Regions from separate parts of the Mesorhizobium sp. M0772 genome, predicted to be linked through region 1. Evidence: predicted binding sites of a transcription regulator. Region 1 holds the regulator's gene; the other holds the start of a gene.
What was found. Region 1 encodes PhoB, which activates phosphate uptake and scavenging genes when phosphate is short. Its sites were predicted from a motif close to TGTCATNNANCTGTCAT; they were not measured.
Positions count from the first base shown of each region.

Region 1 (7,212 bases):
CGGAACCGTTCCGGCAAGGCCCTGCGCCGTCAGCGCGGCGACAACGCCGCCGGCGGTGCCGTCATTGGCCGCAACCACGGCATCGACCTTGTTGTCATTGGCGGTCAGGAACTGTTCCATGTTCTTCTGGGCATTGGCCGGCAGCCAGCCATCGGTATAGGCCTCGCCGACATTCTTGATCTTGCCCGAGTCGATGGCTTCCTTGAGCACTTCCATCGAGCCCGAGAACAGGAAATCGGCATTCGGATCCGAGCCCGAGCCCTTGATGAAGACATAGTTGCCTTCGGGCTTCGCCTTGAACACTTCGCGGGCCTGCATGCGGCCGACTTCCTTGTTGTCGAAGGTCAGGTAGAAGACGTCCTTGTTCTCGATCAGGCGGTCATAGCCGACGACCGGAATGCCTTCGTCCAGCGCCTTCTGCACCGCCGGGCCGACGGCCGAGGCGTCCTGCGCCAGGATGATCAGCGAGTTGGCGCCCTGCGAGATCAGGCTTTCGACGTCGGTCAGCTGCTTGCCGGGATTGGACTGCGCGTCGGCCGAAATGTACTTGTCGCCGGCAGCCTCGATCGCCGTTTTCATCGCCGCCTCGTCGGTCTTCCAGCGCTCTTCCTGGAAGTTCGACCACGACACGCCGATGACCTTGTCCTTCGCCTGCGCGACCGACATCAGCGCCAGCGACATGGCGACACCCGCCAGCATGGCGGCTGCAAATCTGTTCATTATAACCCTCCCTGCGCCGCCCACGGCGCGACAAAACCGGCCCGAAGGCCTGCACAAAGAGGCTCCATTTTTTCGAGCCTCGAAAAAATACTGGTTCAATGATAAGGCACTGTCAACATCGATTATGATGGATTCTGATGGCGTTGCCGAATTTTTTCGAGCTCCGCAATAAACAATGACAGGGCTGCCGGCGTCTGCCAATATTTGGCTGGTGCCGTCGAACGCCTTCACTATCATGAGGCGCGAGGAGGCCGGGAGGAAACAAATGTCGGTTGGGATCCGCCACGACGATCTGCGCCGTCGCAACCGTGCGATGGTGATTTCGGCCGTGCGCCGGGCCGGCCAGCCGTCGCGGACCGAGATTGCGGCGACCACCGGCCTCAGCCATTCGACGATATCGGCAATCTCGTCTGATCTAATTCAAGAAGGCATCCTGATTGAAGGCAAGCCTGGCGAGACCGGCTCGCTGAAACGCGGCCGGCCGCAGGTCGGCCTTGGCCTCAACCCGGAAGCGGCGGCGGTCATGACCGTGGTGCTGTCGCTGAACTTCCTCTCCGTCACCGTCATCGACTATGCCGGCCAGGTGGTCGCGGAAGAACAGCGCCGGCTCGACACGCTGACCATGCCGCGCGACGAGCTGATCGGCGAATGCGTAGCAATCGTCGGGCGGCGTCTCGCGGACCCGGACCTCGATGTCCAGAGCATCGCCCGCATTGCCATGGGCATCCAGGGCATCACCGATTCGCAGGCGCGGGCCATGCTGTGGTCGCCAATCACGCCACTGACCGACATTGCCTTCGCCGACATGTTGGAAGCGGAATTCGGCATTCCTGCCACCATGGAGAACGACTGCAATATGATGGCGGTGGCCCTGCAATGGCGCCAGCCCGAGCGCTACCGCGACAATTTCATCGCGATCCTCTTGTCGCACGGCATCGGCATGGGGCTGGTGCTGAAAGGCGAACTGTTCACCGGCACCCATTCCTCGGGCGGCGAGTTCGGCCACATGATCCACCGTCCGGGCGGCGCGCTCTGCCGCTGCGGGCGGCGCGGCTGCGTCGAGGCCTATGCCGGAAACTACGCCATCTGGCGCAGCGCCAAAATGATGAGCGAAGATGCCGAGCCGGTCGATATCGGCGACGCTGATATGCGCGCACTCGCCGCGCGCGCCCGCGAAACCGATGGCCCGGAGCGCGAAGCCTATCGCAAGGCCGGTGAGGCGCTCGGCTTCGGCCTCGGCAGCCTGTTTGCGCTGATCGACCCGGCGCCTGTCGCCATGGTTGGCGTCAGCGCCGCCGCCTTCGACCTGATCGAGCCGGCATTGCGCGAAGCGATCGCCCAGACCGCCGGCGGCCAGCACTCGAAGTCGATCTCCTTCGACACCGAGCCCAACGAGCTGCCGCTGATCCGCGAAGGCTGTGCCATGCGCGCGCTCGGCTTCGTCGATCAGGAGATTTTCGCGCCGGGCATTCAGGCCAAATCCGGCAAGCATGTCGCCTGAATGGCCGGCAACGGCGCGACGCGCAGCATCCTAGTCTTCCCTGATCGCGTAGCCGGCGCCGCGAATGGTACGGATGACATCCGGCATGCGGCCGTTGTTGACCGCTTTGCGTAAGCGCCCGACATGGACGTCGACGGTTCGCTCGTCGATATAGATCGTCTCGCCCCAGACATTGTCGAGCAGTTGGCTGCGCGAGAACACGCGGCCGGGATGGCGCATCATGAATTCGAGCAGCCGGAACTCGGTCGGTCCGAGCCTGATCTCGCTCTTCTTGCGGTAGACACGGTGCGACTCGCGGTCGAGCACGATGTCGCCGACCTTGAGCACGCTGGACAGCACTTCCGGCTTGGCCCGGCGCAGCAGCGCCTTCACGCGCGCCATGAACTCCGGCGTCGAGAATGGCTTGACCAGATAGTCGTCGGCACCGGTGGACAGGCCGCGCACGCGATCGCTTTCCTCACCGCGCGCGGTCAGCATGATGATCGGCAGCCGCTCGGTTTCGGGCCGCACTCTAAGCCGCCGGCAGAGCTCGATGCCGGAAACAGCGGGCACCATCCAGTCGAGCACCAGGAGATCGGGCACGTTTTCCTGCAGGCGGATCTCGGCCTCGTCGCCGCGTGTCACCACCTCGACCTGATAGCCTTCGGATTCGAGGTTGTAGCGGAGGAGCACGCCCAGCGGCTCCTCGTCCTCCACGACCATGATGCGTGGCGCGATCATAGGCAGTTCACCCTCATCAGGCCGGCGTGGCCATCGCCGTCTCGTCCTGCTTCGGACGATTGGCGGGCAATTGCTGGCCGGTCAGCACATAATACGCATTTTCGGCGATGTTGGTGACATGATCGCCGATGCGCTCAAGATTCTTGGCGCAGAACAAGAGATGCGTGCAGGCGGTGATGTTGCGAGGGTCTTCCATCATGTAGGTCAAAAGCTCACGAAACACGGACGTGTATTTGACGTCGATGCGCTCGTCGTCATTCCTGAGTTTTGCAAGAGCTGCCGCATCGGTGGCGGCATATTCCTCGACGACGCCTTGCACCTGGATCAGCACCAGTTGCGCCATGGCATCGATGGAGTGCGAGAAGTCGCGCGGCGTGACGCTCAAGCCCACGGTGCCGACGCGTTTGGCGATGTTCTTGGCGAGATCGCCGATGCGCTCGAGGTCGCCCGCCATGCGGATCGAGCCGACCACGGCGCGCAGATCGTTGGCCATCGGCTGGCGCTTGGCGATCAGCGTGATGGCGCGGTCGTCCAGTTCGCGCTGGCGCGCATCCATGATGGCGTCGTCGGAAACGACACGCTGTGCCAGCGCATTGTCCGAATTGAGCAGCGCCCTGGTCGAGCCGCTGACCATCGAGCCTGCCAGATCGCCCATGTCGCGGATCAGCTTGCTGATCTGCCCGAGCTCTTCATCGAAGGAGGCGACGGTATGTTCACCCATGATCTTGGTCCTCGTGCCTGAAAATTCACCCGCCGGAGGCTCAGCCGAAGCGGCCGGTAATGTAATCCTGGGTGCGCTTGTCGTCGGGGTTGGTGAACATCTTGTCGGTTGCGCCCTCCTCGACGAGATAGCCGAGATGGAACATCGCCGTGCGCTGCGACACGCGCGCCGCCTGCTGCATCGAGTGGGTGACGATGACGATCGTGTAGTTCTGGCGCAGTTCGTCGATCAACTCCTCGACACGGGCGGTGGCGATCGGATCAAGCGCCGAGCAGGGCTCATCCATCAGGATCACCTCCGGCGACACGGCGATGGCGCGCGCGATGCACAGGCGCTGCTGCTGGCCGCCGGACAGGCCGGTGCCGGGCTCCTGCAGGCGGTCCTTGACCTCGTTCCAGATCGCCGCCTTCTTCAGGCTCTGCTCGACGATCTGGTCCATGTCGGACTTGCGCTTGGCCAGCCCATGGATGCGCGGGCCGTAGGCGACGTTCTCGTAGATCGACTTCGGGAACGGATTGGGTTTCTGGAACACCATGCCGACGCGTGCGCGCAGTTCGACGACATCGATGTTCTTGTCGTAGATGTCGTCTTCATCGAGCGTGATCTTGCCGGTCACCCGCGCCGAATCGATGGTGTCGTTCATGCGGTTGAGGCAGCGCAGGAAGGTCGACTTGCCGCAGCCGGACGGGCCGATCAGCGCCGTCACCTGGTTCTGGCGGACGTCGAGATTGACGTCGAACAACGCCTGCTTCTCGCCGTAGAAGACGCCGACCTTGTCGCCGCGCATCTTGATGACTTCGTTCGACTTGGCGTTCATTTTGTCGCCCACTGCATGCTCAAGGGACTGTTCGGTCATGATGTTCATACCAAATTGCCTTTTTTCTACCAGCGCCGCTCGAACCGGCGCCGGAGCACGATCGCGGTGATGTTCATGGCCATGAGGAAGACGAGCAGGATGATGATGGCGCCGGACATGCGCTCGACAAAAGCGCGCTCAGCCTCGTTTGCCCACATATAGATCTGAACCGGCAGCGCGGTCGCCGGATCGAAAGGCGTCGCCGGATAATCGGCGACGAAAGCGACCATGCCGATCAAGAGCAGCGGTGCTGTCTCGCCGAGCGCACGCGCCAGGCCGATGATGGTGCCGGTAAGGATGCCTGGGGCGGCAAGCGGCAGGATGTGATGGAACACCATCTGCATCTTGGAGGCGCCGAGACCTAGGGCCGCCGAGCGGATCGACGGCGGCACCGCGGCGAGGGCGGCGCGCGTGGCGATGATTATGGTCGGCAATGTCATCAAGGTCAGCACCAGGCCGCCGACGAAGGAAGCCGAGCGCGGCATGCCGAGGAAGTTGATGAACACGGCAAGGCCAAGCAGACCGAAGACGATCGACGGCACCGCCGCGAGATTGTTGATGTTGACCTCGATCAGGTCGGTGAAGCGGTTCTTCTTGGCGAATTCCTCGAGATAGATCGAGGCGGCGACGCCGATCGGCAGCGCCAGCAACAGCACGATCACCATCATGTAGAACGAGCCGATGATCGCCACGCCCATGCCCGACGTTTCGGGCCGGCTGGAGGCGCCATAGGTGAACAGGCCGGTGTTGAAATGCTCGGCCATCACGCCGTCGGCTTTAAGCTTGTTCATCCAGTCGATCTGCTGGTTGGACACCTTGCGGCGCGCTTCATCGACGCCGAGGTCGATCTGACCCTTGAAGGCCGAGTCGAGGTTCGCGGCAGCCAGGATGTCGACGTCACGCGTCCTGCCGATCACCGACGGATCGGCGGAGACGATGTCGCGCAGCTGGACGCGGGCGCCTTCCGACAGGAAGCCCTTGAGCTTCAGCATCATCGGCTTGTTGGCCGGATCGATGCCGAGCCTGGCCACCAGCGCGTTTTCGGCGAGCTTGGGATAGTTCGCCTTGATCAGCACGGTAGGGTCGGTGGCGCGCTTGCCGGAGGGATCGATCACCTTCTCGTCGAAGGTGACCGGCAGCGTCACCGTCGTCTGCCAGAAGGCGGTGTAGCCTTTCGAGACGATGGTGATCAGCATGATGGCCAGGAACGCCAGGCCCACCGAGATCGCAATCACGCCATAGATGCGGAACCGGCGTTCGGCGGCATAGCGCGCCTTCAGCCCGATGTCGCGGCGCGGACGCGCGACGGCACCCGCCATCGTGTCCAGGGGGATGTCGGTCATTCGTACTGCTCCCGGTACTTGCGCACGATGTAGAGGGCGACGATGTTCATCACCAGCGTCAGCGCGAACAGCGTCAGGCCGAGCGCGAAGGCGACCAGCGTCTGCGGCGAGTTGAACTCGAGATCGCCGGTCAGCTGGTTGACGATCTTGACGGTGATGGTCGTCATCGCCTCGAACGGATTGGCCGTCAGATTGGCGGCGACGCCCGCCGCCAGCACGACGATCATCGTCTCGCCGATGGCGCGCGACGCCGTCAACAGGATGGCGCCGACGATGCCGGGCAGTGCCGCCGGCAGGATCACCCGCTTGATCGTCTCGGAGCGCGTGGCGCCGAGGCCGAGCGAGCCGTCACGCATTGCGCGCGGCACCGCGGTGATGATGTCGTCGGACAAAGAGGACACGACCGGGATCAGCATGACGCCCATCACCAGACCGGCGGTGAAGATGCTCTGGCCCTGGATGAAGGGCGAGCCGCCGGTGAGTGCCGCCGACAGGTCGCGCAAGAACGGTCCGAGCGTGACAACGGCGAAGATGCCGTAGACGATGGTCGGAATGCCGGCCAGCAGTTCCAACGCCGGCTTGACCACCGAGCGCACACCGCGCGAGGCATATTCGGACATGTAGACCGCCGACATCAGCCCGACCGGCACTGCCACCAGAAGGGCGACGGCGGCGATGTAGAGCGTGCCGGCGAGAAGCGGGATCAGGCCGAACTGACCCTGGCTGCCGCCGGAACCGGCGGCGGCGAAACGCGGATCCCACACCGTGCCGAAGAAGAAGCTCATCGGCGACACGCTCTCGAAGAAGGTGATGGTCTGGAACAGCATCGACAGCACGATGCCGACCGTGGTCAGGATGGCGATGGTCGAGGCCGCAAGCAGCCCCCACAGCATCAGCTTCTCGACATTGTTGCGCGCCCTGGCGCGCGGCGCGATCTGCCTCAGCGCATAGAAGGCGCCGGCGACCGACAGCGCGAAGGTCAGCACGGCGCTGAACAGGCCGAGCCGGTCCTGGACCTGGTTCGCCTCGACCGCGATCGGAATCATATAGTCCTGGGTGTCGCTGGCCAGTGCCACGCCCTTGGCGGCGAGCAGCGGCTGCAATTCGGCGAAAGTAGCGGGAAGTGCGGTATCGCCATCGAGCCGGCGCAGGCCCTTGGCCAGGCTCTTCACCAGGCTGGCGTCGAGCGCTTCGCTGGCCACCTTTGTGTCGGCGGTGCGCTCGGGCAAAGCGGCATGGATATGCCGGTCGAGATAGAAGGAAGAGCCGATATCCCAGACGGCGAGCAAAAGGACGGCAGGCAGGACCGCGAGCAGAAAGGCCCACCAGCCATGATAATGCGCGCGCGAAT
Region 1 covers NZ_JAMYPB010000042.1:429-7,640, forward strand. Annotated here, with positions in the region: gene xylF (D-xylose ABC transporter substrate-binding protein) at 1-720, opposite strand, end outside; gene NKI06_RS23310 (ROK family protein) at 986-2,221, shown strand; gene phoB (phosphate regulon transcriptional regulator PhoB) at 2,252-2,941, opposite strand; gene phoU (phosphate signaling complex protein PhoU) at 2,958-3,662, opposite strand; gene pstB (phosphate ABC transporter ATP-binding protein PstB) at 3,703-4,527, opposite strand; gene pstA (phosphate ABC transporter permease PstA) at 4,545-5,861, opposite strand; gene pstC (phosphate ABC transporter permease subunit PstC) at 5,858-7,212, opposite strand, start outside.

Region 2 (7,212 bases), on a different contig from region 1:
AGCCGACCACGCCCGCAAACCGACATGTCTTGGAACAAGTCGGGATTCTTGATGCCTGCTTCGACACAGGCTTCTCTCAATTTGGCGGTGCAAATGACGATGCCCATGTTCTTCTGTTTGAAGATATGCGCATCGCCAACAATCTCCTCCTTGAAATAGAAGCACGCGCCTCCGGCGCGGTCGTAGTGGACGCCTCCATTCTCGCCGATCAAAAGCCTAAACTTCGACGATTCGAGATCCACGGCATCAATCTTGCGAACGATGTCGCAAAGGTAGTGCTTTGGTTCGATCGGCTTTCCGCTCAAATAGAATACGTCGCAGTCGTTAAACACGACCCCATCGGGGTCGACTGACTGCAGAACTTCCTTCAGGCGCTCGGATACAAGCCAGTAACAATGAAAATCTTCTAAGTCTTTTGGTGGCCTGCAATAGGCTGTCGCTTCAGGCCGTAGCCTGGGCGTCTCCGGGTACTCAGGAAAGCCGTATCCCCCAAACTCCGTCGGCCCGAGCAGTATGCGGGGTGGCGGCACCAAAGCTTGGGCGTTTTCCAGCTGAAGACAATGGGACCCGCCGCGATATGTCGGTCCGATCTGGAAGAATTTTCCATGTTTCTTGAATTTCGCCTCTTTGCGGAAAACCCGCTCTGGGACTTGAGCTGGCCTATTCTGCGGGCGGTTCCGGTTGGCAAACAGTTTTGCAATGAGTGAAATAATGGTCACGTGCGCGCCTGCTCAGTTTACCGACTTTCGAGTTCAAGACTAAATCGCGTGAGAGTACCCGTCCACCTGCTTCGCGCCCGAAGTGGCGCAAATGCTGAAGGGTTAGCCGGAACCCTGATACACCGGGTTCCGGCTTTTCCTCACGCCTTCGGCAAATAAGGGATCGTTCCAGCGAGATCGGTATCGTCGATCAGTTGGAAGCGGCTGTCGCTGCCCTTCCGGCGCTCCGCCACAAACGGAGCGTATTGCGGATCGTTGGTGAAGGCTTCGGCTGCCTTTGCCGACGGAAACGCCATGATGGCGATCAGGCTGGTGTCGAGCGGCTTGCCCTCCAGCGTCTTCACATTGCCGCTGCGGGCGAGATACTTGCCGCCATGCTTGTGGACGAGGTCATGCACCGAAGCGGCATAGGCCGGCACCCATTTGTCGTCCTTCACCTTGATGTCTGCGATCACGTAAGCGGTCATTGTCCAACTCCTCATCGATCGGCACCGGACTGCCCGGTGACGTGACCGCTGCCTCGCATGGCGGCGCCGGACCGCTCCAGTCACAGAACTGTACCGGGGGTGCCAGTACAGCTTCTGTACTGGCTGAACTCAGGTTTTCTGAATAAGGTCCGGCAACATCTTTTGGAGCTCACCACATGACACAAGCCGGTTACAAGCAATTCTGCCCGCTCTCCATGGCCGCCGAGCTGCTCTGCACACGCTGGACCATGGTGCTGCTGCGCGAACTGGTGGCGGGATCGACCCGCTTCAACGATTTGCGCCGCGGCGTGCCGAAAATGTCGCCAACCCTTCTGTCGCAACGGCTCAAGGACCTCGAGGCCGGCGGCATCGTCGAGCGGACCGAGATCGCGACCGAGAAGGGCGTGTTCGAATACCGGCTGACCGAGGCGGGCCGGGATTTGCGCCCGGTTGTCGAGGCGATGGGGTTTTGGGGCCAGAAATGGGTCGAGGCCAGGCTGTCGCTCAAAAACCTCGATCCGTCGCTGCTGATGTGGGACATGCGGCGCAATCTGAACCCCAGCCCGCTGCCGGACGGGCGCACCGTGATACAATTCCTGTACCATGACCTGCCGGCGTCAAAACGATCGTGGTGGCTGATCGTCGAAAAGCAGGGCGAGGTCGATCTTTGCTGGTACGATCCGGGCTTCGACGTCGATCTCTACGTCTCGACCGATCTGTGCACCATGACCTCGATCTGGATGGGGCTGACGACAGTTCATAAGGAACGCGACAAGATCAGCCTGACCGGCGATCTCGACGTCGCCGGCAAGATGCAGATCTGGCTTGGGCTCAGCCCGTTTGCGGTGATGCCGAAGCGCGTGGCGGCTTGAGGTCCCTGCGCATTCCACAGATCGGCTTGCCTCTAAAAACTACTTGCGATATGCAATCGGTTTGGATACTGATTGCAAATCGCAACTGGTCACCAAAGGGAGTCTTCCTTGTCCAAACTGCGCGTCAATGCCTTCACCTTGTCGCTCGACGGTTTCGGCGCCGGTCCTGACCAGGACCTGCAAAATCCGCTCGGCGTTGGTGGCGAAGATCTGCACAAATGGATGACCGGCACCCGCACCTTCCACGAGATGGTCGGCAAGGATGGCGGCACCACCGATGTGGACGACCGGTTCACCATCGGCAGCTTCCACAATGTCGGCGCCTGGATCCTCGGCCGCAACATGTTCGGCCCAATCCGCGGCGAATGGCCGGACGAGAGCTGGAAAGGCTGGTGGGGCGACAACCCGCCCTATCATGTGCCGACCTTCGTGCTGACCCATCACAAGCGCGACCCCATTGCGATGGAAGGCGGCACCGTTTTCCACTTCGTCACCGGCGGCATCCACGCCGCGCTCGAACAAGCAAAGGCCGCGGCCGGCGGCAAGGATGTCCGCGTCGGCGGCGGCGTTTCCACCATCCGGCAATATCTGCAAGAGAAGCTCATCGACGAGTTGCATCTGGCCGTGTCGCCAGTGTTGCTCGGGAGGGGCGAGAGCCTGTTTGCCGGGCTGGATATGCTGAAGCTGGGTTACCAGTGCACCGAGCAGGTGGCGACAGCGCTCGCCACGCATGTGACGATCAAGCGGGTGTAGTGGCGAAGTGATAGGCGCAGGCTTCTTTCTCCCCGTTCTACGGGGAGAAATGCCCGGCAGGCAATGAGGGGCAGCGCTGCTTTGGAGGTTAGCAGCGTCCGACGGCTGTGAATTCGTCGCCGGAGCTGCCCCTCATCCGCCCTTCCGGCACCTTCTCCCCGTGAAACGGGGAGAAGGAAAAGTGCTCAATACTTCTCCGGCACGTAAAGCTCGCGCGGCAGGACCTGGCGCTCGTACTCCGGGTTGAACACCCGCTCGGGCAGCGTGATTTCTTCGTGCGGCACGTCCTCATAGGGCAGCTGTTTGAGGAGATGGTCGATGCAGTTCAGCCGCGCCCGCTTCTTGTCGTTGCCTTCGACGATGTACCACGGTGCCTCTGGGATGTTGGTGCGGGCAAACGTCTCTTCCTTGGCCTTGGTGTACTGCTCCCAGCGCACGCGCGACTGCAGGTCCATCGGCGACAGCTTCCACTGCTTCATCGGGTCGTGGATGCGCATCATGAAGCGCATCTGCTGTTCCTCGTCGGTGATCGAGAACCAGTATTTGACCAGCGTGACGCCGGAGCGGACCAGCATGCGCTCGAACTCCGGCACGTCGCGGAAGAACTCTTCGACCTGATCGGGTTCGGCAAAGCCCATCACCCGCTCGACGCCGGAGCGGTTGTACCAGGAGCGGTCGAACAGCACGATCTCGCCGCCGGCCGGCAGATGCGGCACGTAGCGCTGGAAATACCATTGTGACTTTTCGCGCTCGGTCGGCGCCGGCAGCGCCACGACGCGGCAGATGCGCGGGTTGAGGCGCTGGGTGATGCGCTTGATGACGCCGCCCTTGCCGGCGGAATCACGGCCCTCGAAAACCACCACCAGCTTCTTCTTGTGGTAGGCAACCCAGGACTGCAGCTTGATCAGTTCCGACTGCAAGCCGATCAGGTCGCGGAAATACTGCATGCGATCGATCGACGGCGGATGCGCGTTCTTGTAGATCTTGGCGATCTCCAACGACAGCGCCGGCTCCGAGATTTCCAGCTCATAGTCCTCGTCGAGCGTGTCGGCGAGTTCGGCTTCCAGCCAATCCCTGGCCGCAGAATTCTGCTTTAGCTCATTCATTTCCACTGCTCCGCTTGCCGGCTGACATGAAACCCTGAGCCGACTTGATATAGGCCGGCAATGACGGTTTTATTGCAAGCCGCCGGCCAGCCGGTCTTCACTGCAAAGCAGCGAGGCATTGCCGATCCAGCGCCCTGGCATGGCGACAAGCCGCTCAAATTGTCCTACAAATAGCGGACCCGTTCGGGCTTCCCCGCCCTTTCCTGCTAAAACCGCCTCCCCACCAAAACTACGAGGATCAGACATGGAATACCGCACGCTTGGCCGTTCCGGCTTGAAAGTTTCGGCGCTGACCTTGGGAACCATGACCTTCGGCGGCAGCGGGCCGTTCGCTGCCGTCGGCAATTCCGATCTCGCGGAGGCCTCGCGCATCATCGACACTTGCATCGATGCCGGCATCAATCTCATCGACACCGCCAATGTCTATTCCAACGGTCTGTCGGAAGAGATCATCGGCGAGGCGCTCGGCGGCAAGCGCAAGAACGACGTGCTGATCGCCTCCAAAGCGCGCATGCGGATCGGCAAGGGCCCCAATGACGAAGGCCTGTCGCGCCATCATCTGATCCGCGAATGCGAGAAGAGCCTGAAGCGCCTCAGGACCGATGTCATCGACATCTATTTCCTGCACGAATGGGACGGCGCGACGCCGCTCGAGGAAACCATCGCCGCGCTCGACACGCTGGTTGCCCAGGGCAAGATCCGCTATGTCGGCTGCTCCAACTATTCCGGCTGGCAGGTCATGAAGGCGCTCGGCATCAGCGACAGCCAGCACCAGCCGCGCTTCGTCACCCAGCAGATCCACTACACGCTGGAAGCACGCGAGGCCGAGTATGAGCTCTTGCCGATCTCGGTCGACCAGGGCCTTGGCGTTTTGGTGTGGAGCCCGCTCGCCGGCGGCCTGCTGTCGGGAAAATACCGCCGCGACAGTCCGACGGCGCGCCAGATCGGCGGCTGGTCGGAACCCCCGATCCGCGACGAGGATCGGCTGTGGCGGATTGTCGACGTGCTGGTCGATATCGGTGCGGCACGCGGCGTTTCGGCGGCCCAGGTGGCGCTGGCCTGGCTGCTTGGCCGGCCGGCCGTCAGCTCGCTGGTGATCGGGGCGCGCAACGAAGCCCAGTTGAAAGACAATCTCGCCGCGGCGAGCCTGACGCTGTCCTTTGATGAACGCCAGCGTCTCGATGCCGTCAGCCGGCCTCCGGTGCTCTATCCCTACTGGCACCAGCAGTTTACGGCGAAGGACCGCTTCGGCCCGGCCGATCTGGTTATGGACCGCAGCGTCATCTGACTTAAGGGCGCCGGAAGCCGCTAGCCCGCGATAAACCGCCAGACCTGCGGATCGGGCTCGATCTGGCCGCTGAGCACGAAATATTTGTAGAGCACGAGCAGGCAGATCGCCTGCTCGGCCCGCTCGTCGGCGAATTTGCGGCAATAGGCGTTGGCCGCCGCAACGATGCGCTGGGCCTCGGCCGGATGCTGCTCGAGATGATGCACCCGCTCGGCCAGATCGCTGAAGTCGGGCGCCAGCGGCACATAATGGACATCGGGCTCGAGCTGCCCCTCGGCGAACCAGGTCTCGTAAGTCGGCGGCGGCATCAGGCAGAGCGAGTTCGAGCTCATGATCCATTTCAGATTGGTCGCGACATCATTGCCTTCGAGCGAGATGATGTAGCGGTAGCGGCGCTGCTGATCGATGCTGAGATAGGGCTTGCGGTATTCCGCAGGTGCTGTCGCCCTCGGCGTGCCGACATCGCAGAACGGCAGATTGCGGGCTGCATCCAGCAACAAGGTGCGGATCGGATTGTTGAGTTCGCCGCGCCAAACGACGAGCGGATGCTTGTCGGCGAAGGCGACATCGTCGGCCGGCATGTAGAAATGACGGAACTTGTTCAGCTTGAACAGGACGCCGTTGCCGTTGTCGCCCGCTATCGGCCGATCCTTGACGATCGACGGCATCTTCGGCACTTCGATGACGTCGCCGAATTCCAGGTCGATGCGCAGATCTGGGTCGAAATAACGGGTGAACTCCTTCAGATCGTAATAGTACATGCTGCGGTCCGACGGCAGCCGGCTGACCGGCACGGCCTCGGAGCTGGGGCTAAAAGGCTCCCGCAGCGTGTTGTAGTAATTGAGCCGCTGGCGGACCGATGCGTCGGAAAGCCTGGCCTGATCGAGCAGCCGGCCGAGCCGGCGCCGGAAAAGAACCGGCGGCGCGATGTCGCGCATGGCGTTGCGCGCATAGTAGATCAGCTTCTGTGCGTTTCTTTGAAGCGTGGCCATCGGTCGTTTTGATTCGAAATCGGTCGGCGGCGGCTCCAGCAACTGTCCCGCAGCCTTTTCTAAACCATTGTGTTCGCCATCACGCAAGTCCAGAACCGCTGGCATCTGCCCTCGCGGCGCTGTTGTGTTTGCCGGCCAATGCTTCTAGGCAGGATCAGGCACAGCGAAAGGAAACGATATGGCTCGACCACCGAATTACGGTCAGGAACGCAAAGAGCGCGACCGGCAGAAGGCCGCCAAGAAGGCAGAGAAGCTCGCCGCCAAGGTCGCGGCCAAGGAGCGCGCCGAGCCTGAGAACGAGGCAAGTTCCAAAACCGACACCGAGACAGAAAAATAGGCAAGACAGGATCACCGGCCCGCGAAACGGGCCGGATCCTGGCAAAATGCCGGTCTGATCAGGCCGATGTGATCAGGCCGGGGCCTTGTCGCTGACGAAGACGTTGACCTCGCGCGCGGCGGCGATGAAGGCGCGTCTTGCAATCATCGCCGGCTTGTCGCCGGCCAGCGCGTCATGGCAGGCCTGCAGCGCTTCGCGGTGCTTGGGGCTGCGCTTGCCGGGCCAGCTGTTGAGCAGGTAATCGGAAGCCTCGCGCACCGTACGTAAGAGCTGAGTGCTTCCCTCCGTGCCCGACTTAACGGTCACGGGTGTTTCAAATCGGTTGTTTTCCATGGCCGCCTCTTACGCCATCGGCGTCCGCGAAGCGAGGCCGAAAGCGGATCGCGACGGCGTTCTTTCGTTTTCGTGACCGGTATCAAGCGGCGACGACGGCAAAACCCCTGGCGCGCAGGCTGCGCCGGTCATTGTGCAACGACGTCACCCGGCGGGCGCGGCTGCCGGCGATATGGGCCGAAAGTCGCGCCGCCGCCGCATCGGCATCGCCGGCCCGCACCGCCGCCAGAATGGCGTGATGCTCGCTCCAGGCGCGGCCAAGGGCCGCCTCGTCGCGCACCTCCAGCCAGCGCGCCCGCGACAGGCGCGTCATGGCATCGCGCACGGCCCGAAACAGGAACTCGT
Region 2 covers NZ_JAMYPB010000012.1:81,452-88,663, forward strand. Annotated here, with positions in the region: gene NKI06_RS11225 (imm11 family protein) at 1-719, opposite strand, end outside; gene NKI06_RS11230 (DUF1330 domain-containing protein) at 860-1,186, opposite strand; gene NKI06_RS11235 (winged helix-turn-helix transcriptional regulator) at 1,363-2,058, shown strand; gene NKI06_RS11240 (dihydrofolate reductase family protein) at 2,167-2,811, shown strand; gene ppk2 (polyphosphate kinase 2) at 2,997-3,917, opposite strand; gene NKI06_RS11250 (aldo/keto reductase) at 4,162-5,205, shown strand; gene NKI06_RS11255 (glycosyl transferase family 90) at 5,226-6,197, opposite strand; gene NKI06_RS11260 (hypothetical protein) at 6,376-6,534, shown strand; gene NKI06_RS11265 (DUF982 domain-containing protein) at 6,607-6,867, opposite strand; gene NKI06_RS11270 (GntR family transcriptional regulator) at 6,950-7,212, opposite strand, start outside.
Region 2: the regulator PhoB is predicted to act here: its motif matches at 3,978-3,994, upstream of ppk2 (polyphosphate kinase 2).